DNA from 2 places in the Mesorhizobium japonicum MAFF 303099 genome. Region 1 is predicted to be linked to the other one. Evidence: predicted binding sites of a transcription regulator. Region 1 holds the regulator's gene; the other holds the start of a gene.
What was found. The regulator HrcA, encoded in region 1, represses chaperone genes, less so after heat shock. The targets are predictions, from matches to a motif close to GTTAGCACTCNCNNNNNGNGAGTGCTAAC.
Positions count from the first base shown of each region.

Region 1 (5,413 bases):
GGCCGGAAATATCCGAGTGGGGCCTGTGTCTAAAACGCCCTTGTCCCGGAAAAGCATTTCACGGGAAAGCCTGGCCCCGGAATGTTTTGGCTGAAAGCGTGCTACTGACGGGCCGCGATCGCTGCCGCGGCGCCCACCATGAAGCCGGCGGCGGTGCGGTTCAGCAGCTTCAGCGCGCGCGGCGATTTCAGGAACCAGCGCGCCTTGGCGGCGAGCGCCAGGTAGGGAACCAGTACGACGAACAGCACGACCACCGTCAGCGCGGCGAGAATGCCGTAATCGGCCAGCGTGATCGTCTTCAGGTCGACGATGGTCGGGGTGATCGCCAGGTAGAAGATCATCGTCTTCGGATTGCCGAGCGTGACGGTGAGGCCGGCGACAAAGCTCGACACCAGTCCGCCCTTGCCCTTCCTGGCTTCGACCGTCTCGGGCGTGATGCCGGCGGTCCAGAAACGCCAGCCCAGAAACGCCAGATAGGCGACGCCGGCCCATTTGATGGCGAGGAACACCATGCCGAAGGTCTGCGCGACGAAGGCGAGGCCGAGCACCACGGCGGTCAGGTAGGTGAGGTCGCCCAGCATCAGGCCAAAGGACATGGCCAGCGACGAGCGGAAGCCGGAGCCGAGCGCCCGCGCGACAAGCGCTGTGACGCCGGGGCCAGGAATGGCGGCGGCGATGCCGAGTGCGGCACTGTAGGCGAGGAAGCCGGTGAGGGTCATGGCGAGTGGTCCTGGATCAGGCGATCCTTTTCGCATGGAACGGGCCAGGGTTGAATTCCCTGGCAGCCGGATTCTATTGCACCAGATACCGCGCCATCCGAGTAAGATCCCTCAGGACCGGCCGCCATCATAGGTCACGCGCCAGATCGAGCCGTTGCCATCCTCGGTCATGATCAGCGCGCCGTCATGGGCCACCGCCACGCCCACCGGCCGGCCCCAGACCTCGCCGTTGGAGACGACGAAGCCGGTCATGAAGTCCTCATACTCGCCGGTCGGCTTGCCGTCCTTGAACAGCAGGCGGACGATTTTGTAGCCGGTCCTGTTGCCGCGATTCCACGAACCGTGCAGGGCGACGAAGGCATCGCCCCGGTATTCCTTGGGAAAACCGCTGTCGGCGGGCAAATCCTTGCGGTCGTAGAATGCGATGTTGAGCGGCGCCGAATGCGCCTGCATCAGCACGTCGGGAATGGTTGCCTTGCCGGCGAGATCGGGGCGCGCGCCCTTATGGCGCGGGTCCTCGTGATTGCCGATATAGTACCAGGGCCAGCCATAGTACGCGCCGTCCTTGACTGAGGTGGCGTATTCGAACGGCACATTGTCGCCCAGCGCGTCGCGCTCGTTGACGACGCACCACAGCGCGCCGGTCGCCGGCTGGATGGTCATGCCCGAGCAGTTGCGCAGGCCGGTGGCAACGATGCGGCCGTTCTTGCCGTCCGGATCGAAGGCCTGCACGTCGGCGCGCCCCTCTTCGGAGCCCCAGGTCGCGCCCAGCGGCTTCGATTTCACCCACACGTCGAGGCCGCCTTCCGGCGCCTTGCCCATGTCTTCGGCGACGTTCGAACCGGAGCCGACCGACAGATAGAGCGTCTTGCCATCCGGCGAGAAAACAATGTCGCGGGTCCAGTGATGGTTCGACGGAATATTGGCGACGATGATTTCGGGTTCGCCCGATGCCTTCAGGTCGCCACTGCGGTAGGCGAAGCGCACGATGCTGTCGCTGTTGGCGACATAGACCCATTGCGGATCATCGCCCGGCGGATAGAAGGCAATGCCATAGGGCTGGTTGAGATTGCCGGCGAAGATGCCGTCCTCGGCGGGCTTGGCGCTGTCCTTGGCCAGGCGATAGACGCGGACCTGGTTGGCTTCGCTGTCGGCGACGAACAGGTCGCCATTGGGTGCGACACGCACGACACGCGGATTGTCGATGCCGGATGCGATCAGCTCGGCCGAAAAGCCCGGCGGCAATTGCGGCTTCGCGCCCGCCGGCATGTCGGCAAGCCCGGCACTGTTCGACACCGACTTGGTGACATAGGGCTTTGGCAGGTCTTCCGGCTTGATCAGGCGAAGCACGCCAGGCCTGTCGGCTCGCCAGTCGCCGAAGGCGGCAGCGCCCTTCAGCACCGGCTGGTCCGCCTGCTGGGCGAACCCCGCTGTTGTGAGAAAGAGGGCGGGGATCACCAGCCCGGCCAATCGGATCATCTTGTCCTCCATTTGGTCGCGAAGGAACGGCCGATTTGCCCCCGGGGTTCCGCCTCACACGACGAGTTGAGGGAGGCGATTTGCCTGTTTATGTCCCGGCAGCGTAAAAATCGTCGTCGAGGCGTTTTTCAAGCGCGACGAGATCGGCCGGCAGCGGCAGGCCCATGGCGCGCATTTCCCGCAGTTTTTCGCGCAGCTGTTCCTGGATTTCGTGCTGGTCTTCCGGCTGGTTGACCATCTCCTCGAGCAGCAGGCTGATCCGGGCCTTGAGTTCTTCGAGCGCCATTGTTTTTCTCCTCGCTGCCCGTCTCTTGCCGTTCGGGGTCCTACCTTAACATGCGCGATATCAGCTGCGCGGTATAATCGACCATCGGCACGATGCGGGCGTAGTTCAGCCGGGTCGGGCCGATGACGCCGAGCGCGCCGACGACGCGGGCATCCTTGTCGCGATAGGGCGCGACCACCAGCGACGAGCCCGACAGGGAGAAAAGCTTGTTTTCCGAACCGATGAAGATGCGCACGCCCGATCCCTGCTCGGCGAGGTCGAGCAGCTGGATCAGCCCGTCCTGCGTCTCCATGTCCTCGAACAGATGGCGCAGCAATTCGATATCGGCCTGGGCGGTGACGTTTTCGAGCAGATTGGCGCGGCCGCGCACGATGAGCCGTGCCGGCAGGCCGCTTTCGGCGCCCGCCCACACAGCCAGCCCCTTCTCGACGAGGTCCTGCGACAGCGTGTCGAGGGCCGCTCTCGTCTCTTCCTTGATGCGCGCGATTTCGGTGCGCGCCTCGGCCAGTGTACGGCCGCGAATATGGGCGTTGAGGAAATTCGAGGCCTCGTGCAGCTGCGAGACGGTGATGCCCGCCGGCAGCTCGACGACGCGGTTCTCGACGTCGCCATTCTGCGACACCAGCACGGCAAGCGCCTTGGTCGGCTCCAGCTGGATGAATTCGATATGCTTCAGCGCCACCTCGTTCTTGGCGGCTAGCACCAGGCCGGCGCCGCGCGACATGCCCGACAGCATCTGGCTGGCCTCGGTCAGCATGTGCTCCAGCGTCGCGCCCGAGCCTGAGGCCCGCACCTGCGCCTCGATGGTGCGGCGCTCCTCGTCGGAGAGGTCGCCAAGCTCCATGAAGGCATCGACGAAGAAGCGCAGGCCCGCTTGCGTCGGCAGCCGGCCGGCGGAGATGTGCGGCGCGTAAATCAGCCCGAGATGCTCGAGGTCGCTCATTACATTGCGGATGGTGGCCGGCGACAGCGAGGACGGCAGGATGCGCGACAGGCTGCGCGAGCCCACGGGTTCGCCGTCCCTCAGATAGGAATCGACGATGCGCCGGAAGATGTCGCGAGAGCGCATGTCGAGTGATTGAAGTGCCAGCGGCTGCGAACCCGGATCGATTGCCTTGGTCATTCGGCCAAAAACCTCCTGGTTCAGGATATAGACTTCGGCACGGTGGGCGCAACCGGTCTCTGTATCGGATCGCACGGTCCGTTTTCCTTTGCGCGCTGCCCCCCATGCGGCTAAAAGCCGGCCACGATTCCGAAAAATGACTGGGAAAGAAGCCTGAATGCGCCCCTCCAAACGCCAATTCGACGAAATGCGCGCCATCTCCTTCGAGCGCGGCGTCTCCAAGCACGCCGAAGGCTCGTGCCTGGTGAAGTTCGGCGACACCCATGTCCTGTGCACGGCGAGCCTCGAGGAAAAGGTGCCGGGCTGGATGCGCAATTCCGGCAAGGGCTGGGTGACGGCCGAATATGGCATGCTGCCACGCTCGACCGGCGAGCGCATGCGCCGCGAGGCCTCCGCCGGCAAGCAGGGCGGCCGCACGCTGGAAATCCAGCGCCTGATCGGCCGTTCGCTGCGCGCCGTCGTCGATTTGCAGGCGCTGGGCGAACAGCAGATCACCGTCGATTGCGACGTCATCCAGGCCGACGGCGGCACCCGCACCGCCTCGATCACCGGCGGCTGGGTGGCGCTGTACGACTGCCTGCGCTGGATGGAAGCCCGGCAGATGGCCAGTGTTTCGAAGGTGCTGAAGGACCATGTCGCGGCGATTTCCTGCGGCATCCATGACGGCCAGCCGGTCATCGACCTTGATTATCTCGAGGATTCCGCGGCCGGCACCGACGCCAATTTCGTCATGACCGGCAAGGGCGGCATCGTCGAGATCCAGGGCACAGCCGAGGGCGAGCCTTTCTCGGAAGACCAGTTCGCCGAGTTGATGGGCCTGGCCAAGAAAGGCATCCAGCGCCTGGTCAGCCTGCAACAGATGGCGGTGGCGTAAGCCATCGATTTTCTGGTGACCCCCTCCGCCATCCTTGAATCAGCCCTGTACGTCACCGATCTGGCGGCGGCGGAACAATTCTATGTCGGCGTGCTCGGCCTCGACCTCCTCGGCAAGGTCGACGGCAGGCATCTTTTCTTTCGCTGCGGGCCGGGCGTGCTGCTGGTCTTCAACGCCGAGGCGACCAGAATACCGCCAGCGCCGGACGCCCGGCTGCCGGTGCCGCCGCACGGCGCGGTCGGCGAAGGTCATCTCTGCTTTGCGGCCAGCGCGGATGAAATCGTCGGCTGGAAGGCGCATCTCGAAGCGAAGAAGATCGCCATCGAAAGCGAATTCGAATGGCCGCAAGGCGGCCGTTCGCTCTATATACGCGACCCCTCGGGCAATTCGATCGAGTTCGCCGAGCCGAGAATTTGGGGCCTTTGATGCATACACTTGATGGCAAGAAGATCGTCGTCGCCAGCCACAATGCCGGCAAGCTGCGCGAATTCGCCGACCTGATGGGGCCGTTTGGCTTCGAGGCGAAGTCGGCCAAGGACTACGGTCTGCCTGAACCGGACGAGACCGGCACGACCTTCGAGGAAAACGCCTACATCAAGGCGCTGGCCGCCGCGAAGGCGACCGGCCTGCCGGCGCTGTCGGACGATTCCGGCCTGTGCGTCGATGCGCTCGACGGCGCGCCCGGCGTCTACACCGCCAACTGGGCCGAAACGCCTGACGGCAGCAGAGATTTCGCCATGGCCATGCAGCGTACAGAAGTGGCTTTGCAGGAAGTCGGCGCCGCCTCGGCCGAACAGCGCAAGGGCCGCTTCGTCGCCGTCATTTGTCTCGCCTTTCCCGACGGGGCGGCCGAATATTATCGCGGCGAGGCCGAAGGCACGCTGGTCTGGCCGCCGCGTGGCGAGCTCGGCTTCGGTTATGATCCGGTGTTC
Region 1 covers NC_002678.2:3,663,840-3,669,252, forward strand. Annotated here, with positions in the region: gene MAFF_RS18995 (LysE family translocator) at 102-719, opposite strand; gene MAFF_RS19000 (PQQ-dependent sugar dehydrogenase) at 831-2,198, opposite strand; gene MAFF_RS19005 (hypothetical protein) at 2,287-2,484, opposite strand; gene hrcA (heat-inducible transcriptional repressor HrcA) at 2,525-3,607, opposite strand; gene rph (ribonuclease PH) at 3,765-4,481, shown strand; gene MAFF_RS19020 (VOC family protein) at 4,497-4,907, shown strand; gene rdgB (RdgB/HAM1 family non-canonical purine NTP pyrophosphatase) at 4,907-5,413, shown strand, end outside.

Region 2 (5,413 bases), 1.0 Mb from region 1:
CGTGAGCGACGTGCACTTTGGCGGCGGAACGCCCACGCTCCTTGAGCCAACGGAATTCCTCGCCTTGACGGAGCTTCTACGCCGCCGCTTCGCGTTCAGGCAAAAGACCGCCATCGCCGTCGAGATCGATCCGCGCACGTTCACCGCGGAGATGGCCGAAGCCTTAAGTGCAGCCGGGGTGAACCGCGCGAGCCTCGGCGTGCAAAGTTTCGACCCCAGTGTTCAAAAAGCGATCAATCGTATCCAGAGTGTAGAGCAGACGGCGACTGCCGTCGAAAACCTGCGCCAGCAGGGAATAAACCGCATTAACATCGATCTCATCTACGGTCTTCCCAATCAGACGATGCAGTCCTGCGTCCAGACCGCCACGGTGGCGGTGGCGATGCGCCCGCAGCGGATTGCCGTGTTCGGATACGCTCACACGCCGTCTTCTAATAAACATCAGCGCCTCATCGAAAAGGCAGGACTACCGGACAGCGCTGCCCGCGCCGAACAAGCTGCGGCCGTCGCCGAGACGCTGGTTGCTGCCGGCTACCGAGAGATTGGGGTCGACCACTTCGCCTTGCCGGACGACGAGCTCGCATTGGCTCAGAAAACCGGTCGCCTGCGGCGCAACTCCCAAGGTTACTCTGCCGACACCTGCAAAACCCTGATCGCCTTTGGTGCGTCGGCTATCGGGCGTGTTGGAGAGGGTTACGTCGAGAACGCAGGCGCGCTGGAGGCCTATAGTCAGCATATCGCAGCTGGTCGCTTGGCAACGTCGAAGGGCTACCGTCTCATCGGCGAAGACCGCGTCCGAGGCGCAATCATCGAGCGACTGATGTGTGATCTCGAGGCCGACGTACCGGCAATCTGTGCCGCCCACGGATTTGATTGGACCCATTTTCTCGATTCAGCTGAGCGCTTGGCGATGCTGGCCGACGACGGGATAGTGGACGTCGAGAATGGCTTCATCCGCGTGCGGCATGGCCATCGCATTTTGCTTCGCTCTGTTGCTGCCGCGTTCGACGCTTATCTCGACCAATCGTAGTGAGCCACAGCGAGTCACCATGAGCGGAGGCCTGAGAAGGTCGACTGTTGCAATCCGCTGTGGATCGGAAGTCCTTTGTGTACCCGTTTTTGCAGCACCGTGATGTTCAGTGCCCTGTACGAGCAATGCCCGCGTTTCCGGATCACGAGGGGTATTTGCAGCGCTCGAAACGCCGCTTTGGTTCAGTGCGAACACGAGGAATGGTCGGCATGTTCACTTCTATAGGGGGAGATGGCCACCTTACTCTGCTCCGTGAACCCTGGGACGTCATCGCGCTTTCGGCAGGCGTTCAACGAATACGAATCCTAGGTGTTAAGGACATCCCATGGCATTCAATATTGCGATCTATCTGAATCGTATCGGCCTTGCTCGAGTGCCGACAACGGTCGACGGTCTTGTTGCCCTTCAGCAGGCTCAAATGCGCGCGATTCCCTTTGAAAACATCGATGTGCTGTTGGGTGATATACCCAATCTGACTGAGAATTCGATCTGGGCCAAACTGATCAATGCCCGGCGAGGGGGGTATTGCTTCGAATTGAACAAGTTGTTTGGCTTGGCGCTCGAAGCACTCGGTTTCACGATCCAGCCCATCCTTTGCAGAGTGCGTATGGGTGCTGCGGAGGGTGGGCCACGCACACACCAGGCATTCATCTTAACCATCGAGGGCGTCGACTGGCTCGCCGACGCTGGCTTCGGTGGTCCAGCACCGATTGCACCGCTACGGATCGATACAGAGGAACTGCAAACAGCTGGCCGTGACGTGTTTCGCCTGCGAGCTGACTCCGCCAGCGGAGAACTCGTCGTTGAACGCAAGAACGGGAATGAATGGTTCCCTCTTTATGGTTTCGATCGAGCCACCGCCTTGCCCTCAGATTTTGAGGGCGCCAACTTCATCTGCGCTCGCTGGGACCGTTCGCCGTTTCCATCCAGCCTCATGATGAGCGTGCTGACAGCCGAAGGGCCTGCGAACTTGTTCAACAAGGATTTCAGCTTGATTCGGAACCAAATTGAGGAAACAGAAACCCTCAAAACGAAGAGCGAACTGCAGCGAGTCTTGTCCGATGTTTTTCGGCTGCACCTTCCTCGGTCCACGATTGATTCGTTGTGGGAAAAGCTTGGGTCGCGTGGACGGGTATAGGAAAGAAGGCCGTCAAGCCTTGCACTGCGGCGGTTTTCAGCAGTCGGATTTGCCCTTTTTGCAGGCACCGTGTGTGGCATCACTCGAAGCCCCATACGTAAATGACCCTGCTCGCTTAAGACCGCTCACCAGCCGTCAGCGGTGGCAGCCAATCGGCAGCTCTAACCATGATCTCCGAATTGGAAAGGTGAGCGTCGGTTACGGTGTCGCCACAAGCGATCAAGCATACCAGTCGACCCAGCATCAGGCTGCGCTGCCGTGTCCACCGCGCGCTACTAGCGCTCACCAGATCGGCTGGATGAGAACCTTCCATGCCCGGTCGGAGACCTATCGCGCGGCGCAAGCATGCATCACCGATGCGCACACCCGGCATCCACATTCTCGATTTTGGGGCAATGGAACGACCGCGTCATCCGATGGGCAGTTCTTTCGCGCGAGCGACCGAGCGGCGAAGCGCGGCGACGTCAATCTGCACTATGGCAGCGAGCCGGGCTCGAAGTTCTATAGCCATCTGTCAGATCAGTACGGCTACTTCAGCATCCTGCCGATCAGCCCGACCGAAAGCGAGGCAGCCTATGTGCTCGGTGGGCTGTTCGACCAGGACACGATCCTCGACATCCAGGAACACTTCACCGATACGGGCGGCGCGAGCGATCACGTCTTCGGGCTGTTTGCCCTGATCGGCAAACGCTTCGCGCCGCGACTACGCAACCTCAAGGACCGGAAGTTCCGCACGTTCTCCGAAGCGATGAGCGCTCCTTTTGGCGATGCAACCCGAGGTTAGGGATGAATTGCAAAAGGCTCAAGACTGTTCGGCTTGCCGTCGATTCCGGCCGACTGCTCGGCCGTTAATTTCACATAATTTCACATTCCAAATAAGACACAAAAGTCGGCCCAAAGCTTACGGCCGAAACGCGCGTAGGCAGTGGGATTGCGCCGTAAATGGGGGTCCGGCTTCCGCGCCGATTCCACATCTTTTGCCCTCCGGTCCGTCCCCCCGCCCGTCTTGACTAAGTACGAACCTACAGCCTATCTCACGATCATCTTAGCACTCCCCAATAGCGAGTGCTAACCACCCTCCGGCAACGGAGAACCTTTCAACCTGCGCACCAGGGATAGTAAAAATGGCACAGTCGAATTTGCGGCCGCTTCATGACCGCGTGGTCGTTCGCCGAGTCGAATCCGAATCCAAGACCGCCGGCGGGATCATCATACCCGACACGGCAAAGGAAAAGCCGCAGGAAGGCGAGATCATCGCCGTCGGTTCCGGCGCCCGCGACGAAGCCGGCAAGCTCGTTCCGCTGGACGTCAAGGCCGGCGACCGCATCCTGTTCGGCAAGTGGTCGGGCACCGAAGTCAAGCTCAATGGCGAAGACCTTCTGATCATGAAGGAAGCCGACATCATGGGCATCATCGGCTAACACGCCGCTGCCTTTCATCCGTACCATCCAATCTGAATTTCGGGCGAAATGCCCAGGAGTACAAAATGGCTGCCAAAGACGTGAAATTCTCTCGTGATGCCCGCGAGCGCATGCTGCGCGGTGTCAACATCCTCGCCGACGCGGTGAAGGTGACGCTCGGCCCCAAGGGCCGCAACGTCGTTATCGACAAGTCGTTCGGCGCCCCGCGCATCACCAAGGACGGCGTCACCGTCGCCAAGGAAATCGAGCTTGAAGACAAGTTCGAAAACATGGGCGCTCAGATGGTCCGCGAAGTTGCTTCGAAGACCAACGACATCGCCGGTGACGGCACCACGACCGCAACCGTTCTGGCGCAGTCGATCGTCCAGGAAGGCCACAAGGCGGTTGCTGCCGGCATGAACCCGATGGACCTGAAGCGCGGCATCGACCTCGCGGTTAGCGACGTCGTCTGGACGCTGATCAAGAACGCCACGAAGATCAAGACCTCGGAAGAGGTTGCCCAGGTCGGCACAATCGCCGGCAATGGCGACGAGTCGGTCGGCAAGATGATCGCGGAAGCGATGCAGAAGGTCGGCAACGAAGGCGTCATCACGGTTGAGGAAGCCAAGACCGCCGAGACGGAACTCGAAGTCGTCGAAGGCATGCAGTTCGACCGCGGCTATCTCTCGCCCTACTTCGTCACCAACGCCGACAAGATGGTTGCCGATCTCGAGGACGCCTACATCCTGCTGCACGAGAAGAAGCTCTCGAACCTGCAGGCGATGCTGCCGGTTCTCGAAGCCGTCGTGCAGACCTCGAAGCCGCTGCTCATCATCTCGGAAGACGTCGAAGGCGAGGCCCTGGCCACGCTGGTCGTCAACAAGCTGCGTGGCGGTCTGAAGATCGCCGCCGTCAAGGCGCCGGGCTTCGGTGATCGCCGCAAGGCCATGCTGGAAGACATCGCCATCCTCACCGGTGGCCAGGTCATCTCGGAAGACCTCGGCATCAAGCTCGAGAACGTCGGCCTTGACATGCTCGGCCGCGCCAAGAAGGTGTCGATCTCCAAGGAGAACACCACCATCGTAGACGGTGCCGGCAAGAAGGAAGAGATCCAGGGCCGCGTCGCCCAGATCAAGCAGCAGATCGAGGAGACCACCTCGGACTACGACAAGGAGAAGCTGCAGGAGCGTCTCGCCAAGCTCGCGGGCGGCGTTGCGGTGATCCGCGTCGGCGGTGCGACGGAAGTCGAAGTCAAGGAAAAGAAGGACCGCGTTGACGATGCGCTGAACGCGACACGCGCAGCCGTCGAAGAAGGCATCGTTCCCGGCGGCGGCGTTGCCCTGCTGCGCGCTTCGCTGAGCATCAACGCTGTCGGCGCAAACTCCGACCAGACCGCTGGCATCAGCATCGTGCGTCGTGCGCTGCAGGCTCCGGCCCGCCAGATCGCGGCCAACGCCGGTGCGGAAGCCTCGATCGTTGCCGGCAAGATCCTTGAGAACAAGGGCGCGACCTTCGGTTTCAACGCCCAGACCGGCGAATATGGCGACATGATCGCCATGGGCATCGTCGATCCGGTCAAGGTCGTGCGCACGGCTCTCCAGGACGCGGCCTCGGTCGCCGGCCTGCTGGTCACCACCGAAGCCATGATCGCGGAGGCTCCGAAGAAGGAGTCGGCTGGCGGCGGCGGCATGCCTGGCGGCATGGGCGGCGGCGGCATGGGCGGCATGGGCGGCATGGATTTCTAATCTAGCCTCTATCAGCTTTCGGATACCGAGAGGGCGGCACCGACGCCGCCCCCTTTTTTTTGGGACGGAGCCGGTCGGAAAAGGTTTGGGCTCGCGTGAT
Region 2 covers NC_002678.2:4,687,161-4,692,573, reverse strand. Annotated here, with positions in the region: gene hemN (oxygen-independent coproporphyrinogen III oxidase) at 1-1,030, shown strand, start outside; gene MAFF_RS23825 (arylamine N-acetyltransferase family protein) at 1,356-2,168, shown strand; partial or broken gene MAFF_RS23820 (Tn3 family transposase) at 2,437-2,928, shown strand; gene groES (co-chaperone GroES) at 3,293-3,589, shown strand; gene groL (chaperonin GroEL) at 3,655-5,313, shown strand.
Region 2: groES (co-chaperone GroES) is a predicted target of HrcA. The motif match lies at 3,213-3,241, and genes of this name have one in related genera.